2 regions of the Mesorhizobium sp. M0830 genome follow, and region 1 is predicted to be linked to the other one. Evidence: predicted binding sites of a transcription regulator. Region 1 holds the regulator's gene; the other holds the start of a gene.
The links. The regulator PhoB, encoded in region 1, activates phosphate uptake and scavenging genes when phosphate is short. The targets are predictions, from matches to a motif close to TGTCATNNANCTGTCAT.

Region 1 (15,466 bases):
CGGTTGCCATGATCGCGACCGAGGAGGTCTGCACCGACAGGTTCCAGAGATTGCGCGGCGTCAGGAAAAGTCCGCCCGACAAGATGTGAATGCCAACCCAGATGACCAGCAACGCACCAACCATGCCAATCATGCGCGTATCGAGTTCGGTTGCCTTGAGGAAGCGTCCGACAGTGCTCAGTTCGGACGCACGCGCCTGGTCTGCGGGGGTATTTGCAGCAGGTAGGTTGGACGTCGTGTCGGTCATGATTTCCTCCCAACCGGCGGGCCGTCTGACGCGAATACCGGAACCAGCCTAGAAGCTATCCGCGTGATGCGGAAACACAAATCTTTTTGAGAAAACGCCGCGGCTTTTGGGCCGCGGCGTTGAGAATGCAGAGAGAGCCCAGCTTTAGTTGCAGGCTGCGACGGTGCCGGCGGCGACGCCCGCGCAGACCTCGTCCTTCTTGATCCAGCCGGCGTCGATGACGACGTTGAGATTGTCCTTGGTGATGGCAACCGGGGTCAGGAACAGCGACTTGACAGTATTGCCGCCCGGCGTCGTGAAGTCCTTGGCGCCGGCAATGTCGCCCGTCTTCTTGCCATCGGCAAGTTGCGAGGCGATCTCGGCGGCATTCTTGCCGAGTTCGCGCGCATCCTTCCACACCGACACGGTCTGCGTGCCGAGGGCGATGCGGTTCAGCGCGGCGTGGTCGCCGTCCTGACCCGAGACCGGCACGGTGCCGGCCAACCCTTGAGCCGTCAGCGCCGCCACGACGCCGCCGGCGGTGCCGTCATTGGCCGCGACCACGGCATCGACCTTGTTGTCGTTGGCGGTCAGGAACTGTTCCATGTTCTTCTGGGCATTGGCTGGCAGCCAGCCGTCCGTATAGGCCTCGCCGACATTCTTGATCTTGCCGCTGTCGATGGCTTCCTTGAGCACTTCCATCGAGCCCGCGAACAGGAAGTCGGCATTCGGATCGGCACCCGAGCCCTTGATGAAGACATAGTTGCCTTCCGGCTTGACCTTGAACACTTCGCGGGCCTGCATGCGGCCGACTTCCTTGTTGTCGAAGGTCAGATAGAAGACGTCCTTGTTCTCGATCAGCCGGTCATAGCCGACGACCGGAATGCCTTCGTCCAGCGCCTTCTGTACCGCCGGGCCGATAGCCGAGGCATCCTGCGCCAGGATGATCAGCGAATTGGCGCCCTGCGAGATCAGGCTCTCGACATCGGTAAGCTGCTTGCCGGGATTGGACTGCGCGTCGGCGGAGATGTACTTGTCGCCGGCTGCCTCGATCGCCGTCTTCATGGCGGCCTCGTCGGTCTTCCAGCGCTCTTCCTGGAAGTTGGACCACGAAACGCCGATGACCTTGTCCTTCGCCTGCGCGACTGACGCGAGCGTCAGCGACATGGCGACACCCGCCAGGATGGCGGCTGTGAATCTTTTCATATTATCCTCCCTGCGCCGCGTATGGCGCGACCAAACTGACCCTAAGGCCGGCACAAAGGCTCTATTTTTTCGAGCCTCGAAAAAATACTGATCCAACACCCGAACGCTGTCAACATCGATTCTGAGGGATTTTGATGTGTCTGCGAATTTTTTTCGAGCTCCGGAATAAATAAATGACAGGCCGGGCGGCTTCTGCCAGTATTTGACAGCGTTGCCGACAGCGTTCGAGGGGACGGAGAACCGCGGCGACCGGGAGGACTTGAACAGACATGTCGGTCGGAATCCGCCACGACGATTTGCGCCGGCGCAACCGGGCGATGGTGATCGCCGCTGTCCGCCGCGCCAGACAGCCGTCACGCACCGAGATCGCCGCAACCACGGGCCTCAGCCACTCGACCATATCGGCGATCTCCTCCGACCTGATCGGTGAAGGCATCCTGACAGAAAGCAAGCCAAGCGAGGCCGGCTCGCTCAAACGTGGCCGGCCCCAGGTCGGGCTCAGCCTCAACCCGGAAGCGGCAGCGGTGATGACCGTGGTGCTGTCGCTGAATTTTCTCTCCGTCGCCGTCATCGACTATGCGGGCCAGGTGATATCAGAGGAACAGCGCCGGCTGGACACGTTGACCATAGCGCGCGACGCGCTGATCGGCGAATGCACGGCAATCGTGCGGCGTCGTTTCGAAGATCCCGATCTTGACGTTCACAGGATCGCCCGCATCGCGCTGGCGATCCAGGGCATCACCGACACCCGTGCTCGCGCCATGCTGTGGTCGCCGATCACGCCGCACACCGATATCGCCTTCGCCGACATCCTCGAAGACGAGTTCGGCATCCCCGCCACCATGGAGAACGACTGCAACATGATGGCGATCGCGCTGCGCTGGCGCGATCCCGATCGCTACCGCAACGATTTCATCGCCATCCTTTTGTCGCACGGCATCGGCATGGGCCTGGTGCTGAAAGGCGAATTGTTCACCGGCACCCACTCGTCGGGCGGCGAGTTCGGTCATATGATCCATCGGCCGAACGGCGCGCTCTGCCGCTGCGGACGGCGCGGCTGCGTCGAGGCCTATGCCGGCAACTACGCCATCTGGCGCAATGCAAGGCAATTGGGTGAGGACGCGGAACCCGTCGCCGATGTCAGCGACGCCGACATGCGCGCGCTGGCGGCTGTGGCCCGCGAAAGAGATGGGCCCGAGCGGGAGGCCTACCGCAAGGCCGGCGAAGCCCTCGGCTACGGTCTCGGCAGCCTTTTCGCGCTGATCGATCCGGCGCCCGTCGCCATGGTCGGCGTCAGCGCCGCCGCCTTCGACCTGATCGAGCCGGCATTGCGCAAGGCCATCGCCCAGACCGCCGGCGGCCAGCATTCCGAATGGATTTCCTTCGAGGCAGAGCCGAACGAACTGCCGCTGATCCGCGAAGGCTGCGCCATGCGGGCACTGACCTTCGTCGACCAGGAGATTTTTGCACCAGGTGTGCTGGCGAGAGGGAGCGCCGGAAAGAGTGTCGCGTGAGACCAGGGTCAAAAGCCAATAATTGTGAACGGCCGAGTTCGACCTGGGCGGAAGTTCGCACGCGCCAGGTTGAACTCTCACAGCCAAGTCCCTTGCAGTCATTGCTGCGCCGATCGATTGCGCGGTCCGCGGCATCTATCGCTCCGTGAAAGCGCGAGCGAAGGAATCGCGCATCGGCCGTGCGAGATACTCGAAAAAGCTTCGGTCGCCAGTACTTATGAACGCTTCTACCGGCATTCCAGGATAGAGCTGCTCCGCTTTCACGCCGGGCGGCAAGGCGGAGGCAATTTTCAGCTTGGCGCGGAAATACGCTTCATGCGTAACCTGGTCGATGAGCCGGTCCGCGGAAACCTGCGTCACGGTGGCTGAAATCTCAGGCGTGAGCCGCATGTTCAACGCTGATAGTCGCAGTCTTGCCGGCTGGCCGACATGAACCTGGTCGATGTCTTTCGGCGGCAGCCGTGCATCGACGACCAGACCCGATGTCGTAGGCAGAATCTCCATGATCTTCTCGCCGGGGGCAATCACGCTGCCCTTGGAATTATAGGTGGACGACACCACGATGCCCGCTGCCGGCGCCTTGATCGTCGTCCGCCGCAGCACTGCCTCGGACGCCCGCATCTGTTCGTCGATGTCGGCCAGCGAAGACCGTACCTCGTCGAGCTTCGTCAGGGCTTCCTCCACGCGTTGCGTGGTCAGGCGCTCGATTTGCTCCTGGGCTTCGACGATCTGGGTGTTGGCCGCTGCAAGATTTGCCTCCAGCGCCCCTGCCTGCCCGACGAGATCGGCTTCGCTGCGCAAAAGCTGCGAATATTCAGTGCGATTGGTGAGGCCTTTGTCCAGCAGATTGGTCTTGATGCCGAGCTCTTTCTTCACCACTTCGGCCTGTTGCTGGACGGCCAGTTTCTGGGCTTGCAATCCGACGACAGACTGGCGATGCATGGCAACCCGCTGCGCGAGGATCGATTGTTCCGATCGAAACCGGGCGAGCCTGGCATTGAATTCCTTCTGCTGTTCTCGAACCAGAATCTCGAAATCGTCCTGGAACGGTGCTGGCGCGGCCGCCGTGATTGGCGCAAGCTGGTCCAATCCGTCGCGTTCCGCCTCCAGCCGCGAGGCGCTCGCCTTCAACGCGATCGACTGTCTCGTCAGCCGGTTGAGCTCGGCTTGCGCGGCCGTTCTATCCAGCAGGATCAGATCCTGGGCCTGCTGCACGCGATCGCCTTCATGGGCGAGCAACTCTTGAATGATACCGCCCTCAGGATGCTGAATGAGGATGTTTCCGCCTGTCGCCGAGATTGTGCCTTGCGTGATGACCGCGCCGGACAACGGTGCACTGACCGCCCAATAGCCAAAACAACCTATCAATATCGCTGTTGCCGCATATCCGGCGAAAGCCACCCGCCGGATGTCGGTGCGCGCTTTGCCTTCCCAGACGAGACTCTGTGCTGCCATCTTCTAGGATCCAAAGCGGACGTTATGAGGGGTGGTGCGGATCGTCGTTGCAAAGGACCCCGTCACCGCCATGCTGCGCTTCGGGGGAAGGCCGATGCCGGCGATCGGCTGCCGCAACACGTCGCCGCTTGGACCGAAGGCTTCGATCACTCCACTGCGCAGAAGCATCACGCGGTCGCAGGCTGCGGCGACCGAAGGGCGGTGCGTTATCACGATCGTCGTAACGCCCGCTCCTTTCGCCGCGGCAAGCACGTCTTCGAGCGCGGCTTCGCCGCTGCCGTCGAGATGTGTGCTGGGCTCATCCAGCACAAGAATACGCGGATTGCCGTAAAAGGCGCGCGCCAGCCCGATCCTTTGGCGTTCGCCGCCCGACAGTGTTCTGTCCGACGGACCTATTCCGGTCTGGTAGCCATCGCGCAGCGCCAGTATCAGTTCATGCGCCTGGGCACGTTTTGCCGCTTCGACGATAGAGGCGTCACTTGCATCAGGTTCAAAGCGGGCGACATTTTCCGCGATTGATCCGGGAAAGAGCTCCACCTCCTGAGCGAGATATCCGACATGACGGCCAAGCTGCTTCTCGTCCCAGTTTCTGAGGTCGGCGCCGTTGATCCTGACGCAGCCGCTGGTCGCTTGGATCGCACCGACAAGCAATCTTGCCAGGGTGGACTTGCCGGCCCCGCTTGGACCTATTATCGCAACCGCTTCGCCGGCGCCGATCTGGAAGTTCAGTCGCTTGATGATGGGTTCGGTGCCGGGCGTGGCGTTCGGCGCGACAAGGATCAGGCCCTGCACGACAATTTCGCCCGACGGATCCGGCAAGGTCAGTTTTCGCGCATGTGCCGGATGGGCGGAAAGCGCCTTGTCCAACCGCTTCCACGATCGTCTGGCGTCAACGATCTGCCGCCATGAACCGATCAGTTGGTCGAGCGGCTGCAGCGCGCGGGACGACACCAGGGAAGACGCGAAGATCATCCCTGCCGTCATCTTCCCTTGCAGCACGAGCCATGCTCCAACGCCCAGTATCGCCAGCTGAAGGATCATGCGTACCGCTCGCGATGCTCCGCTGAAGATCGCGTTGGCCGTGGACGAACGGTCATGAAGAATTAGCGCCTCCGCCACGTGCCTGCCCCAGACGCGCGCCGCGTTTTGGACCATGCCCATGGCGAGCAGCGTCTCCGCGTTGCGGGCAAAGGCCTGCTCCGACAGGCTGGCGACAGCCGAACGTTCCGCGGACAAAGCGTCATTCCTGCCGACGGCGAGCTGATTTGCCAGGACCAGCGCAAGCAACAGCGCAACCCCTGCCAGCGTAAGCCAAAACAGAAAGGGATGGATGAGGTACAGCAGGGTGAGGAAGAAGGGAGCAAACGGCAGGTCAAATAAGACCGCCACACTGCGTGACCTGATGAAGGCGCATATCGAGGCAAGGTCGCGCAGTGGAGACATGGCTGCGCCGCCGGCGTACTTGGCTTCAAGCGAGACGGCGAATGTCCTCGCACCCAGTCTGTCGTCGACAGTGGCTGCAACGCGCTGCGTGTAGATGGAGCGGACCGCATCGAGGAGACCGAGAAAGGCGAGCGCGAGAACCGCGATAGCCGACAGGTAGAACAGCGTCTCGACGCTGTAGGAAGGCAGGACGCGGTCATAGACTTGCAAGAGATAGAGGGGGATCACCAACAGCAGGATGTTGATGAGGAACGAGAAAGCACCGACATCGGCGATGGCGCGCCTGAAAACTGCCTGCAAACTGGACTCTCCAATCATCCCCGCGCTCCCTGACGGCTAATGGCCTCAAACATGAAGCCGCCGCTTAGAGCGAGTGGTCGCTTGCCATGTCCAAGGGTTGGTCCAGCGTATAGGCGTGGATATAGTCGATTTTCATCTCCGCTGGAGTAGCCAGATGGTCAGGAGGCTGGCCGGCAATGCCGCCGACCGCGAGATTGGCCAGTATGTACATGGGGTCGTGCATGTCGGACGGCGTCGCCGCTTGGGCGACCTTCACACCGTCATAGGTCCAGACAAGCTCATCCTTTGTCCAGAGCAGGCCATAGGTGTGGAAACCGTCAGTGTCCGCAACGTTCACCGTGGACGAAACCTTCGTGTGCTCTCCCGTCTCATTGGTGTGCGCTGTCATGAAAAGCGTGTTCGGATCCTGACCGCGCGTTTCGACGACGTCCAGCTCCGGCGGCCACGATCCGTCTTCCGGAAGCAGCCAGAAGGCCGGCCAGGCTCCGGCCGTTTCGGGCAGGTCCGCCCGCATTTCGAAATAGCCGTAGGTTTGCGCGAAGCTGTCGTGGGTCGTCAGTATCCCCGATGTGTATTCGTAGTTGTTGATCAGAGGCTTGATGTCCTCCGGCGCCTGCGCGGCGGTGATGATGAGGACGCCGTTTTCAACGCTGAACGGGTGGACGGAACTCGTCGGCCCGTAATTGGCGTCGATATACCATTGCAACTCGCCATTGCTGCTCAATGTGCTGCCGTTCGGCGCGCCCCACGAGAAATTGGAATTCCAGGTGCCGTCCTGCCCGTCCCGAAGGCTCAGCGTGTTGAATTCGTCGGCGAAGGACAGCGTCATTCCGGACTTGTCTATCGGCAGTTCGAACTGGGTGGGCTGCAACTTGTCGATGGTCGTATTCTTGAACACCAGGATCTCGTCAGATCCGAGGTTCAGCATCACGTTCGATTCCACCTGAACCATCTGCGAACGGACGGCATCGAACGAAGTGAAGTCATAGCCGTTAAGGCGCACCACATCGGTCGCACCGAAATCGAAGATAAGATCGCTTCCATTTCCTTTGGAGATGGCGAAAGTGTCGGCGCCGTCACCGCCGATCAGGACATCATTTCCCTTGCCGCCATCCAGCGTCTGATGACCCGACCCGCCCTTGATGATGTTGTCCAACGCATTTCCGAACGCATATCGATTGGCGCCGGTAACGACCAGGTTCTCGAAATTGTCGGGGAGCTTGTAGCTCATCCAGGTGTCGATCGTGTCGATCCCGGCCCCGGGATCTTCGACCACCTTATTGTTGGTGGAATAGAGGTGATAGTAGTCGTCGCCGGCGCCACCATACATCGTGACATTGACGCCGGTGTCTCCCCAGAACGAGTCGTTGCCTGAGGTGCCATGCAGTTCGGCCCCGGCTCCGGTTGCCGAGAACCAATGACTGGACGCGCCGGTGTAGGGAAGAGGAATACCTTTGGCGTTTAAGACCGTGCTCATCAGAAATCCTTCCTCTTAGTGCCCGACCTGATCAAGTCGTTCGGCGCAAGGTCCGGCGACCGCTTTCAAAGCAACGTTGCAACGAACGAGATCGTTCCCGCGGAATCGTCATCCAATGCAAGATCGTATTGACTATTCGGAGCACATACAATCGATAAAGAGGAGAGAAACTCATTCTTAGTCTGAGGAACTTTTTTAATAAAATTGCGCATTTATGCGAAACCACATCCTCTGGCGGGCACATAGCCATATTAGTTCAAATTGTTTCTTGAGGCGCGCAACTTTGATCGGAGGTCTGCGGGCAAGATAGCAATGTGACCAACTAAAGTGTCACGGGCCGTGCTTCCTGCGGCCAGCCTGGCAGAAAAGCGAATTGGGAGATCGGAGGGCAATCGCCAGCCAGTCAAGCTACGCGCCGAGCCCCGCGAAGGGCAGTTTAGACTTCGATCCCGCCTGCTTGAATGTCTGCCATCGCGTGGCCATTGGCGACGACCTGCTGATCGAATTTGAACCTTGGTTCCGATCTATCGGCTAGTCTTCCCTGATCGCGTAGCCTGCGCCCCGAATGGTGCGGATGACGTCGGGCATGCGGCCGTTGTTGACGGCTTTGCGCAGCCGGCCGACATGCACGTCCACCGTGCGTTCGTCGATGTAGATCGTTTCGCCCCAGACGTTGTCGAGCAGTTGGCTACGCGAGAACACGCGGCCGGGATGGCGCATCATGAATTCGAGCAGGCGGAATTCGGTCGGCCCGAGCCGGATCTCGCTCTTCTTGCGATAGACCCGGTGCGATTCTCGATCGAGCACGATGTCGCCGACCTTCAGCACGCTGGACAGCAGTTCCGGCTTGGCACGGCGCAACAGCGCCTTGACCCTGGCCATGAACTCCGGTGTCGAAAACGGCTTGACCAGATAATCGTCGGCGCCGGTCGAGAGGCCCCGCACGCGATCGCTCTCCTCGCCGCGCGCGGTCAGCATGATGATCGGCAGCCGCTCGGTCTCGGGACGCATTCGCAGGCGCCGGCAGAGTTCGATGCCGGAAACCGCCGGCACCATCCAGTCGAGCACCAGAAGGTCAGGCACGTTCTCCTGCAGCCGGATCTCGGCCTCGTCGCCACGCGTCACGACCTCGACCTGATAGCCCTCGGACTCCAGATTATAGCGGAGCAGCACGCCTAGCGGCTCCTCGTCCTCCACCACCATGATGCGTGGCGCGATCATCGGCTGGTTACCCCTGTCGTCATGCCGCGGGCGCGGACATTGTCGTCTCGTCCTGTTTCGGACGATTGGCCGGCAGCTGGGTGCCGGTCAAAACATAATAGGCATTTTCCGCGATGTTGGTGACGTGGTCGCCGATGCGCTCGAGGTTCTTGGCGCAGAACAAAAGATGCGTGCACGCGGTGATGTTGCGCGGGTCTTCCATCATATAGGTGAGAAGCTCGCGGAACACGGAGGTGTATTTGACGTCGATGCGTTCGTCGTCGGCACGCAGTTTCGCCAGCGCGGCGGCGTCACGCGCCGCATATTCCTCGATGACGCCCTGCACCTGGATCAGCACCAGTTGTGCCATTCCATCGATCGAGTGCGAAAGGTCGCGCGGCGTGACGCTGAGGCCGACAGTGCCGACACGCTTGGCGATGTTCTTGGCAAGGTCGCCGATGCGTTCGAGATCGCCGGCCATGCGGATAGAACCGACGACATGGCGCAGATCATCGGCCATCGGCTGCCGCTTGGCGATCAGCGTGATGGCACGGTCGTCGAGCTCGCGCTGGCGCGCGTCCATGATCGCGTCGTCGGAGACGACGCGCTGTGCCAAGGCGTTGTCGGAATTCAAGAGCGCCTTGGTCGCACCGCCGACCATCGAGCTAGCGAGATCGCCCATGTCGCTGATGAGCCTGCTGATCTGACCGAGATCCTCGTCGAAAGAAGCGACTGTATGTTCGCTCATTATCCTGTTCCTCGTATGCCTGAGCTCAGCCGAAGCGGCCGGTGATGTAGTCCTGCGTGCGCTTCTCGCGGGGCGACGTGAAGATCCTCTCCGTGCGGTCGAACTCGACCAGCTCGCCCAGATACATGAAGGCCGTCTGCTTCGATACGCGCGCCGCCTGCTGCATGTTGTGGGTGACGATGACGATCGTGTAGTCGGCTTGCAACTCGTCGATCAGTTCCTCGATCTTGGCGGTCGACAGCGGGTCGAGCGCCGAGGCGGGCTCGTCGAGCAGGATGACTTCCGGCTTCACCGCCACGGTGCGGGCGATGCAGAGCCGCTGCTGCTGGCCGCCGGAGAGGCTGAGGCCGCTGGCGTCGAGCTTGTCCTTGACCTCGGTCCAGAGTGCCGCGCGCTTCAGCGCCTGCTCGACGCGGCCGTCCATCTCCGACTTGCTCAGCTTCTCGTAGAGCCTGATGCCGAAAGCGATGTTTTCGTAGATCGACATCGGAAATGGCGTCGGCTTCTGGAACACCATGCCGATCTTGGTGCGCAGCAGGTTGAGGTCCTGCGAGCGGTCGAGAACGTTCTGGCCGTCGAGCAGCACCTGACCTTCGGCCGTCTGCTTGGGATAGAGCTCGTAGATGCGATTGAAGACGCGCAGCAGCGTCGACTTCCCGCAGCCCGAAGGCCCGATGAAGGCGGTGACGCTGCGCTCCGGCAAGGACAGAGTGATGTCCTTCAGCGCCTTCGACTGGCCGTAGTAGAAGTTGAGGTTCTTGACCTCGATCTTGGCCTTGGCGGTGGCCTCGGCAGCGATCGTCATGTCTGGAGACAACATCTGGCTCATTTGTCCTCTCTGCGTCCGGTCAGGCTGCGCGCAACGATGCTGAGCGCGAGAACCGTCAATGTGATGATGAGTGCGCCGGTCCAGGCCAGTTGCTGCCATTCCTCGTAAGGGCTGAGAGCGAACTGGAAGATGGTGACAGGCAGGCTGGCCATCGGCGCGTTGAGATTGCTCGACCAGAACTGGTTGTTGAGCGCCGTGAAGAGCAGTGGTGCGGTCTCGCCGGAGATACGGGCGATCGACAGCAATATGCCGGTGACAATGCCCGATAGCGCGGCGCGGTAGGCCACCGACTTGATCACCACCCAGCGCGGCGCGCCGATCGCGGTGCCGGCTTCGCGCAAGGCGTTCGGCACCAAATTGAGCATGTCTTCGGTGGTGCGTACCACCACCGGAATGACGAGGATGGCGAGCGCGACAGCACCGGCGATTGCCGAGAAATGCCCCATCGGCCGCACCATAAGTTCGTAGACGAACAGGCCAATGATGATCGACGGCGCCGACAGCAGGATGTCGTTGATGAAGCGCACCACGGTGGTCAGCCTGGAAAAGCGACCGTACTCGGCCATGTAGGTGCCGGCCAGCACTCCGATCGGCGTGCCGACGATGACGGCGATGATCGTCATGACCACGCTGCCATAGATGGCGTTGAGCAGGCCGCCGGCGTCGCCGGGAGGCGGCGTCATCTGCGTGAAGACGTCAAGGGACAGGCCAGCGGCGCCCTTGTAGACCAGCGCGCCGAGGATGAGCGCCAGCCAGGCAAGTCCGATGCCCGCCGCGGTGACGCACAGCGTCATCATCACGGCATTCTTCCTCTTGCGGCTCTGATGAAGCGATGTGGCTGTCGACATCGGTCAGGCTCCGGTGCGGGCGTCGATGCGCATCAGCATGTAGCGGGCGATGGCAAGGATCAGGAAGGTGATGACGAACAGGATCAGGCCGAGCGCCACCAGCGAAGAGGTGTAGAGGTCGCCGACGGCTTCGGTGAACTCGTTGGCAATGGTCGCGGAGATCGTCGTTGCCGGCGCGAACAGCGAGGTTGAGATGCGGTGGGCGTTGCCGATGACGAAGGTGACGGCCATGGTTTCGCCCAGCGCGCGGCCAAGGCCGAGCATGACGCCGCCCATGATACCGATCCTCGTGTAGGGAATGACGACGCGGCGGGTCACTTCCCAGGTCGTGCAGCCGATGCCATAGGCCGATTCCTTCAGTACCGGCGGTACCGTGTCGAAGACGTCCTTGGTGATCGAGGTGATGAAGGGCAGCACCATGATGGCGAGGATCAGCGACGAGGTCAGCAGGCCGATGCCGTAGGGCGGACCGGCAAACAGGCTGCCGAGGCCGGGAATGCCGTGGAACACGCCGATGATGAACGGCTGCACGGTTGTCTGCAGGAACGGCGCCAGCACGAACAGGCCCCAGATGCCGTAAATGATCGAGGGGATGCCGGCCAGCAGTTCCACCGCCATGCCGATCGGCCGCCGCAGCGGGCGCGGGCAAAGCTCGGTGAGAAAGATGGCGATGCCGATGCCGAGCGGCACGGCGATCAGGATGGCGATGGCCGACGTGATGATGGTGCCGTAGATCGGTGCCAGCGCGCCGAATTTCTCCGTCACCGGATTCCAGCTTTCGCTGGTCAGGAAAGAGAAGCCGAATGTCGACAGGGCTTGCCAGGATCCGGCAAACAGCGAGATCGCGACGCCGCCAAGCAGGACCAGCACCAATATGGCGGCGGCCCGGGTCATCCCGTGGAAGATTGCGTCGGTCAGCGCGAATCGTCTGACGATCGCGTCGCGCGAACCTCGAATGGCTGGCAAGGCTTCCTGGACAGCGCTCATGTGAAGCTCGGCTCTTTGAGTTGAGGGAAAGGAGCGCCGCGCTGCGGCGCTCCTTCGAAGGATGTTACTCGCCTGCGAAGACCGGCTTCCCGTCGGCCTGGATGTCGGCCTTCCAGGAGGTCTTGATCAAGTCGACGACGCTGTCGGGGATCGAGACATAGTCGAGCGCCTTGGCGGTATCCTTGCCGTCCTTGTAGGCCCAGGCGAAGAACTTCAGCGCTTCGCCGGTGGCGGCGGCATCGTTGGGAACCTTGTGGATCAGCACCCAGGTCGAAGCAGCGATCGGCCAGCTGGTGTCGCCGGGTTCGTTGGTGATGATGACGTTGAAGTTCTTCGCGCCTTTGAAATCGGCATTCGAAGCAGCCGCGCCGAAGGATTCGAGCGACGGCTCGACGACCTTGCCGGCGGCATTCACCAGCTTGGAGTAGGAAAGGCTATTCTGCTTGGCATAGGCATACTCGACGTAGCCGATGCCGCCGTCGGTCTGCTTGACGGTATTGGCAACGCCTTCGCTGCCCTTGGCGCCGACGCCAGTTGGCCATTCGACGGCTGTGTCCGAACCGACCTTGTCCTTCCAGTCAGGCGACAGCTTGACCAGATAGTTAGTGAAGTTGAAGGTCGTGCCCGAGCCGTCCGAGCGATGCACGACGGCAATCGCGGTGGACGGCAGGGTCAGGTTCGGGTTCAGCGCCTTGATCGCCGCATCATCCCAGGTGGTGATGGCGCCGAGGTAGATCTGGGCCAGGGTCGCGCCGTCAAGAACAAGTTCGCCCGGCTTGATGCCGGTCAGGTTGACGATCGGCACGATGCCGCCCATCACCATCGGGAACTGCACGAGGCCGTTCTTTTCCAGGTCGGCGTCGGACATTGGCTTGTCGGTGGCGCCGAAGGTCACGGTCTTGGCGATGACCTGCTTGATGCCGCCGCCCGAACCGATCGACTGGTAATTGAGGCCGACGCCGGTGTCTTTCTTGTAGGTGTCGGCCCATTTGGCGAACACCGGATAGATGAAGGTCGAGCCGGCGCCGGAAAGATCAGCTGCCATTGCCGCGGAAAGGGTGAAAGTGGACGCCGTAGCCATTGCGATCGCAACGGCCGCCGAGCGGATGAAATGTCTCATGTGGCCTGCTCCTGTTCGGAAGATGGTCTCTCGGCGCCATTCCTCTCGGCGCCCGCTGAGGCCAATAGCCTTCGATTATTACAGTCGCATGACAGTTTGATGTCACCCCGGTAACGCATGATCGGGATGAACAAATTGTGGCCTGACCAGCACTCCTGATGGAGCTCGGCTTTGTCCTCGAAATCAGGGACTTGCTGCGTTTGGCCCGAGGCTGGCCGGCGTTTTGGGATTAGCCGGCCTTATAAAAAAAGCCGGACGGGAGCGCGTTGCTCGCGGCCACGATGTCGTGGCCGGGCCATCGCCGAAAAACAGGGTCCGTTGGGGTAGGTTGACGCTGTTCCATGCTGGCGGTCGCTGCTCCCGCCCGTAACTGGGAAGAGCGGAATTCGAATATGGCCATTGTCTTGATCAGGCACAGTTTTGATATGGTGCGATCGCGCCATAGTGCTGCGCGTGGGACGCGTCGCGAATCTTTGCCTGGTTCTCGCGAACCGGCACGGCGAGAACCCCTTACCCGGCGTTACGCTGAACTTGGCGGCTGGCGCCGATCCAGCGCTCGACCTTCTCGAGCAGGGCCCTGGGGCTGATCGGCTTGGACAGGTAGTCGTCCATGCCTGCCTCCAGGCAGCGTTCGCGATCGCCTTTCAGCGCATGCGCGGTGACGCCGACGATCGGCACATGAGTGCCGGTTTCTTCCTCCAGCCGGCGAATGGCGGCGGTCGCCTCCAACCCGTTCATCTCCGGCATCGAGACATCCATCAGGATCATGCACGGATTGAGCCGGCCGAAGGCGTCGAGCGCCTTGCGGCCATTGCCGACGATCTCGAAACCGAAACCGGTCTCGCCGAGAATCTGGGTGAACACCATCTGGTTCACCTCATTGTCTTCTGCCACCAGGATATCCAGCCTGTCGTCTCGACCCGTCGCGAGCAGCCGAGGGCGTAGCGAGGGAGGCTGCAGCAGCGCCCGCTGTTCTGCCGGCGCGGACGGCTGTGGTGGCACCATATCGCCCGAAGGGACGGTGCCTGCGAGCGGCAGGGCGTCGCTGCCGGTCGTGTTGTGGCGATGCCGCTGGATGGTTGCGACCAGCGTTTCCAGCAGCACCGATGAGCGCGCCGGCTTGATCAGTTGGGCATCGATGCCGAGATCGCGATAGCCGGTGTTGGCGAGCGACTGGTCGACCGAGGTCAGCATGATGATCGGCGTGCCGGCAAGGCCGGCGGTGTTGCGCACGATCCGCGCCATTTCGGCGCCGCTCATCTCAGGCATCTGGTAGTCGAGCACGACGCAATCGACCGGCACGCCATAGGCAGCGGCGGCGATCAGCACCTTGAGGCCCTCGGCGCCGCTCTCGGCCGCGCAGGAATCGAACGTCCACGATGTCATTTGTTCGGTCAGGATGGCTCTATTGACCGCGTTGTCGTCGACGATCAGTACGCGCGCGCCGGTCACGTCGATCGGCATGATGCGTTGCCCGTTCTGCTGTCCGGCACTCGGCAGCGTGACCGTGAACCAGAAGGTCGAGCCCTTGCCTTCGGCGCTCTCGACACCGATGTCGCCGCCCATCAGCTCGACGAGCCGCGAAGTGATGGCAAGGCCGAGGCCGGTTCCCTCGTGCCGCCTCGTCGACGAGGTGTCGACCTGGCTGAATTTCTCGAACACCAGTTTCAGTTTTTCCTCGGGGATGCCGATGCCCGTATCGGTGACCGAGATGGTGAGCTTCGTTCCGGTTGCAACCCTCTCGCCTGTGACGTCGACCAGCACATGACCTTCGTCGGTGAATTTCACTGCATTGCCGAGCAAATTGGTGACAATCTGCCTGATGCGGCCGACATCGCCGACAAACAGGCTCTCGAGGCGAGGCTCGACGCGCACGATGAGCTCGAGATCCTTCTCCTTGGCGCGTGTCGACACCAGTGTCGCCACATCCTCGATCGCCTCGGCAAGATTGAAGGGCGCCGGATCGAGCACCAACTGACCGGCGTCGATCTTGGAGAAGTCCAGGATGTCGTTGATGATGGTGAGCAGCGCGTTGCCCGATTTCACGATGATGTCGGTAAACGTCTTCTGCTTCGGGTCGAGATCCGATTTGGCCAAGAGTTCGGCCATGCCG
Region 2 (15,466 bases), on a different contig from region 1:
TCCGACCGGACCGCCACCATCGTCCATGCCAATGCCGCCGCCTTCGCCGCCTTCGGCGGGATCGCGCCGGGCATGTCGCTGTCGTTGAAGTTCCGGGCGCCGGAAATGCAGGCTCTGCTGGATGGCGTGCTGTCGGGTGATGTCGCCTCCGATGTCGTCGACTACACGGAGAAGCTGCCGGTCGAACGGGCTTACCGGGTGAGCGCATCCTCGGTCGGTCACGCCACTGATCTCTACGTGCTGGTGTTCAAGGACCAGAGCGAAACGCGCAGGATAGACCGCATGCGCGCCGACTTCATCGCCAACGCCAGCCACGAACTGCGCACGCCGCTCGCCTCCATCGCCGGCTTCATCGAAACGCTGCGCGGACCGGCCCGCAACGACCCGGCGGCGCGCGATCAGTTCCTGCAGATCATGCAGAGCCAGACCGGTCGCATGGCGCGTCTGATCGACGATTTGTTGTCGCTGTCGCGGCTCGAAATGAAGCCCTATTTGAAGCCTGGGACCGAGGTCGATCTGCGCGAGACAGTCGACAGCGTCATCGATTCGCTCGGACCGCTGGCCAAGGAAAACGGCGTTGCCATCGAGCGGGACTATGCCGATGGGCCGCTGGATGTACCCGGCGATCGCGACGAACTCTTCCAGGTTTTCGAGAACCTCCTGGAAAACGCTTGTAAATACGGGCAGTCGGGCGGGCGCGTGATGGTGTCGATCACGCACGTCGATGCCGGCTCGGAGCCCGGCATCGACGTGACCATCAGGGATTTTGGCCCCGGCATTCCCGAGGAGCACATTCCGCGCATCACCGAACGCTTCTATCGCGTCGATGTCGAGACCAGCCGGACCCATAAGGGCACCGGCCTCGGCCTATCGATCGTCAAGCATATCCTGACGCGCCACAACGCCAGGCTTTCGATCAAGTCCGAGGTCGGCAAGGGCGCCGCCTTCACGGTTCATTTGCCGACGCATTGATATCGCCCTAGTTTTCGAGGGGACGGTTTCTTTTTTCTGTCATCCGGCTAGCGTATCAGCGGGGATTCGAGGAAACGACTCAAAAGACACCCCGTGGGAAGGCATATTGCCATGCAGTCCGTGCACATCGTCAGCGCCTATGACGACGAGCTGAAATATCTGTCGAAGCGCATCGCTGCGATGGGCGGCCATGCCGAGCGCATGGTCGAGCAAGCGATCGCCGCGTTGGTCAATGCCGATCCTAGCCTGGCCGAGAAGGTTATCCGCGACGATGCCGTGCTGGATGAAGGGCAACGCGAAATTGACGATAAGGCGATCATCATCATTGCCAGGCGTCAGCCGATGGCGACGGATTTGCGCGAGATCGTCGGGACCATTCGCATCTCCGCCGACCTCGAACGGGTTGGCGACCTCGCCAAGAACGTCGCCAAGCGGGTGGTCGCCGTCACCGACGGACGCCAGCCGACCAGCCTGTTCCGCGGCCTTGAGGCCCTGGCCAACCTTGCGCTGGCCCAGCTCAAGGAAGTGCTCGATGTCTACGCATCGCGGTCCGTGGAGAAAATTGGCTTCGTTCGCGACCGCGACGACCAGATCGACGCTATGTACACGTCGCTGTTTCGTGAGTTGCTCACCTACATGATGGAAGACCCGCGCAACATCACGCCCTGCACGCATCTGCTGTTCTGCGCCAAGAACATCGAGCGTATCGGTGATCACGCCACCAACATCGCCGAGACCATCTACTATACCGTCACAGGCGAGCAGTTGCCGGCTGAGCGGCCCAAGGGCGACAAGACCGACAAGATAGGCCTTTCCGAGACGCTGCCGGGGAAGTGAACGGCCGCCTCTCGAACCGGCGCACGAATTAAGCTAAGCTTTCCGGGCTTTGCCTCTATCCTCGTCCGCGGATTTGCTTCGGGAGGTCGTGATGGAAAACGTTCGGAACCTGATCCCGGAGGCTGCGTCGGCTTCCGGCATCATCGCTTGCGGCGTCTACACGGCCGGACGTCGCATTGCCGACATCCCCATCGAGGAAGCCGGCGAATGGGCAAAGAAATCCGGTCATGTCGTCTGGATTGGCCTGCTCGAGCCCGACCGCAACCTGCTGCTGCGCGTCCAGGCGCAATTTCACCTGCATGAGCTGGCGATCGAGGATGCCGAGCACCCGCACCAGCGGCCGAAGATCGAGCAATATGGCGATGCCTTGTTCATCGTCGCCCGCACCGCGCAGCTGATCGACGGTCGGGTCACCTTCGGCGAGACCCATTTGTTCGTCGGCAGCGGCTATATTGTCAGCGTCAGGCACGGCCCCTCGACGTCCTATGCCGCCGTTCGTCAGCACTGGGAAAGCTGCCCGCATTCGCTGGCCAAGGGGGAGGATTTCGTCCTCTACGCCATTCTCGATTTCATCGTCGACAATTACATGCCGGTGCTCGAGCAGATCGAGGACGAGGTCGAGGTGATCGAGGACAGGGTTTTGCTGAAGCCGATGACCGGTCCCGACATCGAGCGGCTCTATATGCTGCGCCGCGACCTTTTGCGCCTGCGCAACGCAGCGCTGCCGCTGGTCGAAGTCTGCCGTCGGTTGACCAGTGCCGAGCTGCCACAGATTCATACAGCCATGCACCCGCTGTTTCGCGACGTCACCGATCACATTCGCACCGTTCAAGAGAAGATCGACAGCCTGCGCGAGGTGCTGGCGTTCGCCTTCGAAGCCAGCCTGCTGGTCGGCCAGAGCCAGGAAACGGCGATCTCCAAGAAGCTCGCCTCCTGGGCAGCCATCCTGGCGGTGCCGACGGCATTCGCCGGCATCTACGGCATGAATTTCAGCGATATGCCGGAACTGAAGATGGAATACGGCTACCCGATGGTGCTGGCCACGATCGCGCTGATCTGCACGTTCCTCTACTGGCGATTTCGCAAGAATGGGTGGCTGTGAAAGAGGGCGAATAGCGAATAGCGAATAGGGTGTGGCACAAAAGACGGCTTGCTTCCTGTCACAGAAGCCAGCCGTTTCTATTCGCTATTCGCTATTCGCTATTCGCTATTCGCTATTCGCTATTCGCTCAGCGGCTCCGCCGCCGCTCCGATGCCGGCTGGAACGCCACGCGGGCGTGGTACTTGCAGTAGGGACCGGTTTCGGCGGCCTCGTTGCCGCAGAAATGGAAGTCCTCCGAAAGCGGATCGCCGTTCGGCCATTTGCAGGTCCGCTCGGTCAACTCGACGAGTTGTAGATGCCGCGAGATCGGCAACACGACATTCTCGACCGGGCGGATGTAGTGGCGTGCCACCGGTTCGGCGTCGAACTGCGTCTGCAGGGCCGTCGCGCCGATCGACGTCGTGACGTGACGCACAGCAGTTGCTGCGCGCGATACCGATTTCTGAACGGTCGCCCCTTGCGTCGCCTTCTTTTGGCGTGCCGGCGTGGCGGTCGAACGGCCGCGGCCCGACAGTTTCAGCCGGTGCACCTTGCCGATGACCGCGTTGCGGCTGACCCCTCCAAGCTGCGCGGCAATCTGGCTTGCGCTCAGACCCTCCGACCACAATTTCCTGAGAAGTTCTACCCGCTCGTCAGTCCAGTTCATGAGACCGCGCTCCTGCTAAGCGTGCGGCAATCGGAATCCACTCCCGACCCGGCAACATTTACCGGGGCAGACACCACATATATCTGGTGATTAGGTCCGCCGCACGAAATCTAGTTATTTCTCGACTACAATTACCTTATGCGCTGACTCGGTGACAAGAGTCCCAAGTGCAACACGAATCGGTTTTTTCGGTTTTCCCCAACTTGCCCGGTCGCTTATGAGCCGGCGTCTCGTCAGAGGGCTTGCCGCGCGCCACTACGCGACGTTTTCGTTGACTTCATGGCCGAAAAACACGATAAGCCGCACAAGCCGCCGCCTTGGCGGCTTTTTTGATTTTCCGGTACCGGAGACGCATATAATGAGCGGTTCGGCGCTTTACGAGACCTTTGCTCGAGCACCCCTGGCCTTCGACCATGGGGAAGGCACTTGGCTGGTTACCGACAAGGGCGAGCGATATCTCGATTTCGCTGGCGGCATCGCCGTCAATTCGCTGGGCCACAGCCATCCGCATCTGGTCGCCGCACTCACCGAACAAGCAGCCAAGCTGTGGCATGTCTCCAACCTCTATGAGATTCCGGGGCAGAGCCGGCTGGGCGAGCGGCTGGTCGACGCCACCTTCGCCGACAAGGTGTTCTTCACCAATTCCGGCGCCGAGGCGCTCGAATGCGCGATCAAGACGGCGCGACGCTACCATTTCGTCAACGGACATCCCGAGCGCTTTCGCGTCATCACCTTCGAAGGCGCGTTCCATGGCCGCACGCTGGCGACCATTGCGGCGGGTGGTCAATACAAGTACCTCGAAGGTTTCGGACCCAAGGTCGAAGGCTTCGACCAGGTCGGCTTCGATGACATCGACGCCGCCGAAAAGGCGATCACGCCAGAGACGGCGGCGATCCTGATCGAACCGGTGCAGGGCGAGGGCGGAATCAGGCAGGTGCCGACGCAATCGCTGAAGCGGCTGCGGCAATTGTGCGAGCAGCACGGGCTGCTCTTGATCTTCGACGAGGTCCAGTGCGGCATTGGCCGTACCGGCAAGCTGTTCGCGCATGAATGGGCCGGTGTCACCCCCGATATCATGGCGATCGCCAAGGGCATTGGCGGTGGCTTCCCGATGGGCGCCTGCCTTGCAACCGACGAAGCGGCCGTCGGCATGACCGCAGGCGTGCATGGCACCACGTTCGGCGGCAATCCACTGGCCATGGCGGTCGGCAACGCCGTGCTCGACGTGGTGCTGGAAGAGGGCTTCCTCGAGGACGTCCAGCGCAAGGCGCTGCTGATGAAGCAGGGGCTCGCGTCGGTCGCCGACGAGTTTCCCGAGGTCATCGAGGACATCAGGGGTACCGGGCTGATGCTCGGCCTCAAATGCGCCATGCCCAACACCAAGGTGAACATGGCATTGCGTGACCAGCACCTGCTGGCGGTTCCGGCCGGTGACAACGTCATTCGCCTGTTGCCGCCGCTAACCGTCACCGACGCCGAGATTCACGACGCGCTCAACCGCATCCGCGCCGGCGCCAAGGGCCTGGCGGAGGCGATCGCCGCCGCCGCCGCGAAGTAATCCCGGAACCATTGCTGATGTCAGTTCGCCATTTCACCGATCTTTCCGCTGTCTCAGAAGGCGATCTGCGCCTGATGCTGGACGATGCGGTGGTGCGAAAGGCCCGCCTCAAGGCTGGCGAGCGCACCAAGCCGCTCGAAGGCAAGGTGCTGGCGATGATCTTCGACAAGCCGTCGACGCGCACGCGCGTCTCCTTCGACGTCGGCATGCGCCAGCTTGGCGGCGAGACCATCATGCTGACCGGCACCGAGATGCAGCTCGGCCGTTCCGAGACCATTGCCGACACCGCCAAGGTGTTGTCGCGTTATGTCGACGCGATCATGATCCGCACCACGTCGCATGAGCGGCTGCTGGAGCTGACCGAGAACGCTACCGTTCCGGTGATCAACGGACTGACCGACGATACCCATCCCTGCCAGCTGATGGCCGATATCATGACCTTCGAGGAACATCGCGGTCCGGTCGCCGGCAAGACCATCGCCTGGACCGGCGACGGCAACAATGTGCTGCATTCGCTGCTCGAGGCCTCTGCGCGCTTCCGCTTCAATCTCAACGTCGCCGTCCCCGAGGGCAGCGAACCGGCACAAAAGCATATCGACTGGTCGCAGGCGCATGGCGGCAAGCTGCACTTCACCCGCTCGCCCGAGGAAGCCGTCGACCAGGCCGACTGCATCGTCACCGATTGCTGGGTGTCGATGGGCCAGGAGCATCGCGCCCGTGGCCACAACGTGTTCTCGCCCTACCAGGTCAATGCCAAGCTGATGGCCAGGGCCAAGCCGGACGCGCTGTTCATGCACTGCCTGCCGGCGCATCGCGGCGAGGAGGTGACCGACGAGGTCATCGACGGGCCACACTCGGTGGTCTTCGACGAGGCGGAGAACCGGCTCCATGCCCAGAAGGCCGTGCTCGCCTGGTGCCTCGGCGCTTGATCTCTGGGAGCTTGATCTCCGGGCGCGTGATGCCTATTTGCGCCGCATCACGCAAATCAAGCGCGTTTCGACGCATGCTCCCGAGAGGGCGGCATGGCCGCGCCCTGGAGCTTTGTTATGTTGGAAACCTATCGAGTGACTGAACATCACCCCAAACTCGGCGAATTCGGCTACGCCGGCGACGATCATGTCGTGCCCTTCGAAGTCGGCCCGCTCGACGTGCGCGGCCGCACCGTCCAACTCGGGCCGATGCTCGATGCCATCCTCAGTCGCCACGATTATCCCGAGCCGGTCGCGCGGCTGCTGGCGGAGGCGTGCGTGCTGACGGTGCTGCTCGGCACCTCGCTCAAATTCGAGGGCAAGTTCATCCTGCAGACCCGCACCGACGGGCCTGTCGACATGCTGGTCGCGGATTTTTCCACGCCCTCGGCGCTGCGCGCCTATGCGCGTTTCGATGCCGACCGGCTGGAGGCGCTGGTCGCGGCGGGCGAAACGTCCCAGCAGACTATGCTCGGCACGGGCGTGCTGGCGCTGACCATCGATCAGGGCGCCCACACGCAGCGCTATCAGGGTATCGTCCAACTCGACGGCGAGACGCTGGAAGATGCGGCGCGCACCTATTTCCGTCAGTCGGAGCAGATTCCGACCGATCTCAGGCTGTCGGTGGCCAAGCTATTGACGCCCGGCCTGGGCGGCACCCGCGAGCAGTGGCGCGCCGGTGGCATCCTGGCGCAGTTCCTGCCGCAGTCGCCCGAGCGCATGCGCGTGCCGGATCTGCCGGGCGGCGATGGCGATCCGCGCGAGGAGATCCACGATCCGGCCGACAATTCCTGGCACGAGTTGCTGGCGCTGCTCGGCACCATCGAGCCGACCGAACTGATCGATCCGACGATCGGCGCCGAGCGGCTGCTCTACAGGTTGTTCCACGAGCACGGCGTGCGCGTTTTCGGCGGCGTACCGGTCGCCGACCTGTGCTCGTGCTCCCGGGACAAGATCCGCGGCATCCTCGAGGGTTTTTCCGCCCAGGAGATCAAGGACAGCACAGAGGACGGCGGCATCCACGTCGCCTGCGAATTCTGCTCGAAGCAATATGACTTCGACCCGGCGGAGTTTGCGGCGCAGTAGAGAAAAACACGCCTCGCCGGCTGCCTTGCGGCCGGTGAGGCAAATTAATTCACCGTCCGCCGCATCCCCGGCAGGTCGAGTGAAAATGCGGGGATGGCGATGTCGAACGTCTCGCCCCGCTTGTTGCGCATCGTGTAGTGCCCAACCATGATGCCGGACGGTGTTGAGAGCGGGCAACCGGACGTGTACTGGTAGCTGTCGCCGGGATTGAGTTCGGGCTGGTCGCCGACGACGCCAGGGCCGCGTACCTCTTCGACCCGGCCAGTGCCATCGGTGATGTGCCAATAGCGCGACAACAACTGGACGGAATCGTCCGACTGATTGTCGATCGTTATCTGATAGCCCCAGACATAGCGGTTCTCGGACGGATCCGAGCGATCCTCCAGATAGAACGGCCTGACCTGCACTTCGATGTTGCGCGTGACGGCGCTGTACATAAGCGGCTCCAATACAATCCGGTAACTTTCGGCGCTCCGTGGTGGCCGGTCAACGGTGCGCGTCCTATCGTCGCGGTCTGAAGGGCAGGTGCCGGCAAAGAATGTCATTTAAGTGACACATGACAATGATCAATGATGGTGTGCGCCGATCAATGCCGCGCGACTCGGGCGCTCTGTCGAACTGTTGAGATCAGTCGTCATGCCGGCTAGATTGTTCTGGCGGGCCGGTTTTCTGGAGTTACCGGATCTCGATGGAACTCACTCTCGTAGTCGCCACGCTTTCAATTGCTCTCATCCTCTCAAATCTCGCCAGCATCGTGCTTGCGGCTTCGCGTCTGAAACGTCGCCACGCTATGGCGCCGCCGGCCGGCAAGCCGCGGCCGGTGTCGATCGTCGTGCCGTCGCGTGGCGTTGAGCCGTTCACGCTCGAGACGCTGGAGCGCGCCTTCTCGCTCAACTGGCCGCGTTACGAGCTGATCTTCTGTGTTGCCCATGCCGACGATCCAGTAGTCAGGCTGATAAACAGGGCGATTGCCCGGTTTCCCAAGGTGCCGGCCCGGCTGCTGGTCGGCGACGACCGTATCAGCGCCAATCCGAAGCTCAACAATTGCGTCAAGGGCTGGGAAGCGGCGCGGCACGATTGGGTTGTCCTGGCCGATTCCAACGTGCTGATGCCGAAAGACTACGTCCAGCACCTGATGGCTGCATGGCGACCCAATACTGGCCTTGTCTGCTCGACGCCAATCGGCTCGCGACCGGCCGGCTTCTGGGCTGAAGTCGAATGCGCTTTCCTCAACACGCTGCAGGCGCGCTGGCAATACGCGGGCGAGGCGCTTGGACTTGGCTTTGCCCAAGGCAAGAGCATGCTCTGGAACAAGCCGATCCTCGATGCCAATGGCGGCATTCGCGCGCTGGCCGCCGAGATCGCCGAGGATGCCGCCGCGACCAAGCTGGTCAATGGCCTCGGCCTGCGCGTCAATCTCGTCGCCGCGCCCTTCGAGCAGCCGCTCGGCCGGCGCACATTTGGCGAGATCTGGTCGCGCCAAGCCCGTTGGGCGCGCCTGCGCCGCGTCACCTTTCCGCTGTTCTTCGCGCCTGAAATCCTGACTGGCGCGGTGGTGCCGCTGGTGCTGGCGCAGATTGCGGCGGCAAGCGCCGGCATCAGCCCCTGGGCAACCGCCATTGCCGTGCTGGCGGCCTTCTACCTTCCCGAGTGCGTCCTGGCCTGGTCAAAGGGCTGGTGCCTGTCGCCACGCATGGTCGCGGCGATGGTAACGCGCGACCTGATCCTGCCTGCGATGTGGGCGCGCGGCTGGCTCGGCGGTGCCGTCGAGTGGCGCGGCAACGCGATGACCATCGGCACCAAGGCGGCCAAGCTGGAAGAGACGCCATCCGGCGCCTGAAAGCCAAAGGCTTGCTATTTGGCCTTCAGCGCCTGCGCGATATCCTCAAGCAGATCTTCGGTGTCTTCCAGGCCAACCGACAGTCTGAGCGTGCCCGGCCCGATGCCGAGTTCGGCGCGCGCCTCATCGCTCAGGTTCTTGTGAGTTGTCGTCGCCGGATGGGTGATCAGGCTCTTGGCATCGCCGAGATTGTTGGAGATCAGCACGATGTCGAGCGCGTTCTGCAAGGCGAAGGCCGCCTGCTTGCCGCCTTTGACATCCAGGCAGATCAGCGTCGAGCCACCCGACATCTGCTTCTTTACGACATCAGCCTGTGGGTGATCGGCGCGGCCGGGATAGATGACTCGGGCGATTTCCGGCCGCTCGGCCAGGAAATCCGCGATCTTGCCGGCGCTTTCCGTCTGCTGGCGCACGCGCAGCGGTAGCGTCTCCAGGCCCTTTAGCAGCGTCCAGGCGTTGAAGGGCGACAGGCTGGGCCCGGTGTGGCGGAAATAGTCATGCAGGTTCTCGTCGATCCACTTCTTGTCCGACAGGATGACGCCGCCGAGACAGCGCCCCTGGCCGTCAATGTGCTTGGTCGCCGAATAGACGACGATGTGGGCGCCGAGTTGCAAGGGCTTCTGTTGCAGGGGCGTGGCAAAGACGTTGTCGACGATCAGCCTGGCGCCGATCGAATTGGCGAGCGAGGCAACCGCGGCGATGTCGATCACTTCCAGCGTCGGGTTGGTCGGGCTTTCCAGAAAGAACAGCTTGGTGTTCGGCTTGACCGCCTTTTCCCAATTGGCGATGTCGGTGCCGTCGACCAGCGTCGCCTCGATGCCGTATCTTGGCGCCAGCGTCTCGACCACCCAGCGGCAGGAGCCGAACAGGGCACGGGCCGCCACGATATGGTCGCCGGCCTTGGCGCTGCACAGAAGCGCTGCCGTTACCGCAGCCATACCGGAGGCGGTAGCTCGGGCGTCCTCGGCACCCTCGAGCGCGCACATGCGCTTTTCGAACATGTCGACGGTCGGATTGGCGTAGCGCGAATAGATGAAGCCCGGCTCCTCGCCCTTGAAACGGGCTTCGGCGGCCTGCGCCGTTTGATAGACGTAGCCCTGGGTGAGGTAAATCGCTTCCGACGTTTCGCCGAAACCGGAACGCAGCGTTCCGCTGTGAACGAGTGCCGTTTGAGGCTTCCAGTTGCGCTTGTTGGTGCTCATCGCTCTTCTTCCAGACACAAAAAAACCGGCCGCGAAAGTCGCAACCGGTCCATACGGCCTTGCGGCCCGACGGTCCTTTAGCGACTTGTTTAACGTGGCTGCAAGCCGACCGGCCAAATCACCACGGGATAACGACCCTTTAGACCCGCGCCACGCTTGCGTCAATTGCCGGCTTGATTAAGAGGTTTGTACCAGCGGCGTTGCAGCGGAGTCAGCTTTGCGGCAAACAGGCATTCTTCCCGATCAGGACATTTCGGCGCTCTTCCAGTCCGGCGCGCTGAAGTCGGCGCGTGCGCTCGATGCCGACCAGATCCAGCCGGCCAGTCTTGATCTCCGGCTCGGCGACAAGGCCTGGCGGGTGCGTGCCTCCTTCCTGCCAGGTCCCAACCACAAGGTTTCGGAAAAGCTCGACCGGCTGAAGCTGCATGAGATCAATCTGACCGAGGGCGCGGTGCTGGAGACCGGCTGCGTCTATATCGTGCCCTTGCTCGAAAGCCTGGCATTGCCAGCCAACATTTCGGCCTCGGCCAATCCCAAGAGCTCGACCGGGCGGCTCGACATCTTTACCCGTGTCATGACTGATCGCGGCCACGAGTTCGACAAGATCGCCGCCGGCTATCATGGCCCGCTCTTTCTCGAGGTCAGCCCGCGCACCTTCCCGATCGTCGCGCGCACCGGTTCGCGACTGTCGCAGATCCGTTTCCGCACCGGCAATGCGCTGCTGTCGGAAGCCGAACTGCATCAGTTGCATCGCGCGCAGATATTGGTCGCGACGGAGCCGCCCAACATTTCCGGCGGCGGCATCGCGCTGTCGATCGACCTGAACGGCGATCAAAGCGGTCTGGTCGGCTATCGCGGCAAGCATCACACCGGTCTCATCGATGTCGACAAGCGCGCTGCGCAGGAAGTCGTCGACTTCTGGGAGCCGATCCACAAGAGCGGCGCTGGCGAACTGGTGCTCGACCCCGATGAATTCTACATTCTTGTGAGCCAGGAAGCGGTGCATGTGCCACCGCTCTACGCCGCCGAGATGACGCCCTTCGATCCGCTGGTCGGCGAATTCCGCGTCCACTACGCCGGCTTCTTCGATCCGGGCTTCGGCCATTCGGCGTCCGGTGGCACCGGCAGCCGGGCGGTGCTCGAAGTGCGCAGCCACGAAGTGCCGTTCATCCTCGACCATGGCCAGATCGTCGGCCGGCTGGTCTACGAGCACATGCTGAAGCGGCCGCAGGCGCTCTATGGCACCGATCTCGGCTCCAACTACCAGGCGCAGGGTTTGAAGCTGTCCAAGCATTTCCGCCCCGCGCGCTGAACCCATTACCCCCAGGCAAAATACTTGCCTGCGCTGCCTCGCCATGCTTGGCTGCCTTTCTGGTCGTCAAGCTGGCGGCGTTCAAGGGGAACCAAGAAAATGCAGATTTCGAAATGGATCATATCGGCAGCAGGCGCTGCCATGCTGGTGATGGCGGCTGGCTCTCTGTCGGTGCAGGCAGCTGAGAAAATCAAGATCGGCACCGAGGGCGCCTATCCGCCATTCAACACCATCACCTCGGATGGCAAAGTCGAAGGCTTCGATATCGACATCGCCAACGCGCTGTGTGCGCAGATGAAGGTCGAGTGCGAAATCGTCACTCAGGACTGGGATGGCATCATTCCAGCCCTGCAAGCGAAGAAGTTCGACGCCATTATCGCCTCGATGAGCATCACCGAGGAGCGCAAGAAGCAGGTCTCCTTCACCAACAAATACTACACGACGCCGCTCGCCCTGGTGGCGCCGAAGGACAGCGACCTCACCTCGACCGAACCGGCGGCCCTTGCAGGCAAGACAGTCGGCGCCCAGGCCTCGACCACGCAGGCCGACTATGCCCAGAATACCTATGGCAAAGCGGGCGCCGAGGCCAAACTCTACCCGACCCAGGAAGAAGCGATCACCGACCTGACCAACGGCCGGCTTGACGCCGTGATCTCGGACAAGTTCGTGCTGATGGACTGGCTGAAGAAGGCAAGCGAGGGCTGCTGCAAGCTGGTCGGCGACGTCAAGGGCACGGAGACACAAGCCGGCATTGCCGTCCGCCTGGAAGACACGGCACTGCGCGACAAGCTCAATGCTGCCATCGACGCGATTGTCGCCGATGGCACCTACAAGAAGATCCAGGCCAAGTATTTCGACTTCGATATCTATTGAAGCAGCAATCTCCCCACTTGAGGGGGAGATGGCCGGCAGGCCAGAGGGGGTCGGCTCGACCGGATGCAACCTTCTTGCGACAGATGGAGGTTGGCGCTTTACGCGAGGCACCCCCCTCTGTCGCCTTTGGCGACATCTCCCCACGAGGGGGAGATCACCCTTTCAAAGCGCCTTTACCGCCACCTTCACCGGCTGTTCGATCTCGAGCGGATTGCGCAGCGGCAGGCCGAAATCACTGGCCTCGATCTCGAACACGTCGCCTGGCTCGGTCTTGATGCCGTCGGCGAAGGACAGTGTCGCCGTGCCGAACATGTGCACATGCACGTCGCCTGGTTGGCGGAAGGCGGCATATTTGAAGTGGTGATGCTCGAGATTGGCGATGGTGTGGGACATGTTCGCTTCGCCGGACAGGAACGGCTTTTCCCACAGCACCTCGGTGTCGCGCACGATGCGCGAGGTGCCGCGGATGTCAGCCGGCAGGTCGCCGATCAGGATCTCCGGGCCGAACGAAGCGTTGCGCAGCTTGGAATGGGCGAGAAAGAGATAGTTCACGCGCTCGGTGACGTGGTCGGAAAACTCGTTCGACAGCGTGAAGCCGACGCGGAAGGGCGCGCCATCATCGCCGATGACGTAGATGCCGGCCACCTCAGGCTCTTCGCCGGCGTCGTTGGCGAAGGCCGGTGACAGGAGCGCCGCGCCTGGCGCCACCGCCATCGTGCCGTTGCCCTTGTAGAACCATTCCGGCTGCACGCCGATCTGGCCTTTCGCGGGCTTGCCGCCGTCCAGCCCCATGCGAAACATCTTCATGGAATCGGTCAGCTGCTCCTCGCCGTCGGCGCTGAGCTTCTTGTGCATGGAATCGCGTGTCGCGGCCGAACCCAGATGCGTTAGCCCGGTGCCGGTCAGGTGCAGATGCGCCGGGTCTGGATGGTTGATCGGCGACAGCAGCCGGCCCTTCTTATAGGCGGCCTCGAGATCGACCGTTTCGCCAAGCCCCTTGCGCTCGATCAGCGCGACGAGGCCGACGCCGGTGCGGGCGGCCTCCATCGCCAGCGAGTACACGCTGCGGGCGCCATTGATGATCCGGGTCTTGCCGCCGTTGCGGGCAACGACACGGATTGTCTCGGCGTCATCGAGAATCTGGGAGATCAGCATGATGGATCCTCTCTCATTTGTCTTGGCCCGGTTGCCATTTGGCAAACCTTAACCTGCGCGGCTCGGATCTCGCCGCGCCACGGGTTGAACTCTTCGTCCGGATTGCGCTCGCGGGCCTGGTCCTTGAAGGACTTCTTTACGCCGGCAGGTTTACCAGCAGCGCCGCGATCGTTTGCCTCCTGCTTGCCTCGCCTAAAACCTGTTCAAGCCTTGTTCTTGTTGTAGACGTCGAAGATCACGGCGCCGAGCAGCACCAGGCCTTTGACCACCTGCTGCCAGTCGACATTGACGCCCATGATCGACATGCCGTTGTTCATCACGCCCATGATGAAACCGCCGACAACCGCGCCGATGACCTGACCGACACCGCCCATCGCCGAGGCGCCGCCGATGAACACGGCCGCAATCACGTCGAGCTCGCTGCCGAGGCCGGCCGCCGGCACAGCTTGTCCCAGCCGCGCCGCTATGATCAGGCCGCCAAGCGCAGACAGCACGCCCATATTGACGAACACCATCAGCGTGAGCCGCTCTGTCTTGATACCCGACAGCTGCGCCGCCTTGGCGTTGCCGCCCATTGCATAGATGCGGCGGCCGATGGTCATGCGCTTGGTGACGAAGACGAACAGCGAGATCAGCACGCCCATGACGAGCAGCACCACCGGCAGGCCCCTGTAGCTGGCGAACTGGTAGACCAGGAACAGTGCCAGCGCGCTGCCAACCAGCGTCTTGATGACGAACAGGGGAAAGGGCTCGGCCTCATAGCCATGGCGTTCGCGTTTGCGTCGTGTGCTCAGCCCGAAATAGGCGTAGGCCAGCACAGCGATCAGGCCTAGCACGATCGTCGTCATGTGCAGCGTCAGTCCGCTGCCTATGATGGTCTTGCCGGCCGCGTTCACCGTCGGCGGGATAAGCGTCAGTGGCCCGATGACATCCGGGATAAAGCCGGAGCTGAGCGCCTTGAAGCCGTCGGGAAGCGGTCCCACCGAGGATCCGCCGCCCAGCAGCGCCTGGCAGATGCCGCGGAAGATCAGCATGCCGGCCAGCGTGACGATAAAGCTCGGTATTCGGTGATAGGCGATCCAGTAGCCTTGCGCCGCGCCGATCGCGCCACCCACGATGAGGCAGATGATCGACACCACCAGCGGATTGCTCAATGGGCCGAGCGGCCAGATGACCATCATCATCGCTGCCAGTGCGCCGATGAAGCCGGCGACGGAGCCGACGCTGAGATCGATGTGGCCGGAGACGATCACCAGCAGCATGCCCAGCGCCATCACGATGATGAACGAGTTCTGCTGCACCAGATTGCTGAGGTTCACCGGCTTGAACAGCGTTCCGGAGGTGGTGAACTGGAAGAACACCATGATGGCGATCAGCGCCAGTATCAGGCCGTATTCGCGCAGGTTCGTCGTCAGCGCCGAGACGGCGATACGGGGGCGCTGCTGCACGTCTTCGGCAACGCTGCTCTGCGGGGCGGGGGCGCTTTCTGTACTCATGCTGCTTTTCCTTCTCCCCGAACGATGGCGCGCATTATTTTTTCTTGGCTGGCGTCCACCGCGGGCATTTCGCCGACGATGCGGCCTTCATTCATGACGTAGATGCGGTCGGTGATGCCGAGCAGTTCTGGCATTTCCGACGAGATGACCACGATCGCCTTACCTTCAGCGGCGAGGCGGGCGATGATCGTGTAGATTTCATATTTGGCGCCGACATCGATGCCGCGCGTCGGCTCGTCGAGGATCAGCACATCCGGGTCGGCGAACAGCCATTTCGACAGGACCACCTTCTGCTGGTTGCCGCCGGAAAGATTGCCGGTCATCTGATAGACGCTGGAAGCGCGGATATTGGTCTTCCCGCGGTAGTCGTTGGCGACGGAGAGCTCGCCCAGGTCATCGATCACGCCATGGCGCGACAC

Region 2: NKI20_RS10540 (ceramide glucosyltransferase) is a predicted target of PhoB. The motif match lies at 7,709-7,725, and genes of this name have one in related genera.

Annotation. Positions count from the first base shown of each region.
Region 1 covers NZ_JAMYOR010000003.1:172,869-188,334, reverse strand. The annotation lists gene NKI20_RS03620 (sugar ABC transporter permease) at 1-247, opposite strand, end outside; gene xylF (D-xylose ABC transporter substrate-binding protein) at 392-1,432, opposite strand; gene NKI20_RS03610 (ROK family protein) at 1,702-2,946, shown strand; gene NKI20_RS03605 (HlyD family type I secretion periplasmic adaptor subunit) at 3,082-4,401, opposite strand; gene NKI20_RS03600 (type I secretion system permease/ATPase) at 4,405-6,144, opposite strand; gene eglC (endo-1,3-1,4-beta-glycanase EglC) at 6,209-7,621, opposite strand; gene phoB (phosphate regulon transcriptional regulator PhoB) at 8,153-8,842, opposite strand; gene phoU (phosphate signaling complex protein PhoU) at 8,862-9,569, opposite strand; gene pstB (phosphate ABC transporter ATP-binding protein PstB) at 9,595-10,398, opposite strand; gene pstA (phosphate ABC transporter permease PstA) at 10,395-11,246, opposite strand; gene pstC (phosphate ABC transporter permease subunit PstC) at 11,250-12,233, opposite strand; gene pstS (phosphate ABC transporter substrate-binding protein PstS) at 12,298-13,353, opposite strand; gene NKI20_RS03560 (PAS domain-containing protein) at 13,864-15,466, opposite strand, start outside.
Region 2 covers NZ_JAMYOR010000013.1:31,047-46,512, reverse strand. The annotation lists gene NKI20_RS10580 (ATP-binding protein) at 1-972, shown strand, start outside; gene phoU (phosphate signaling complex protein PhoU) at 1,084-1,809, shown strand; gene NKI20_RS10570 (magnesium and cobalt transport protein CorA) at 1,901-2,911, shown strand; gene NKI20_RS10565 (GcrA family cell cycle regulator) at 3,039-3,557, opposite strand; gene NKI20_RS10560 (aspartate aminotransferase family protein) at 3,916-5,115, shown strand; gene argF (ornithine carbamoyltransferase) at 5,133-6,044, shown strand; gene NKI20_RS10550 (Hsp33 family molecular chaperone) at 6,138-7,169, shown strand; gene apaG (Co2+/Mg2+ efflux facilitator ApaG/CorD) at 7,214-7,606, opposite strand; gene NKI20_RS10540 (ceramide glucosyltransferase) at 7,858-9,009, shown strand; gene NKI20_RS10535 (O-succinylhomoserine sulfhydrylase) at 9,024-10,211, opposite strand; SAM riboswitch at 10,269-10,346, opposite strand; gene NKI20_RS10530 (2'-deoxycytidine 5'-triphosphate deaminase) at 10,429-11,523, shown strand; gene NKI20_RS10525 (ABC transporter substrate-binding protein) at 11,623-12,396, shown strand; gene araD1 (AraD1 family protein) at 12,559-13,551, opposite strand; gene mmsB (multiple monosaccharide ABC transporter permease) at 13,755-15,047, opposite strand; gene mmsA (multiple monosaccharide ABC transporter ATP-binding protein) at 15,044-15,466, opposite strand, start outside.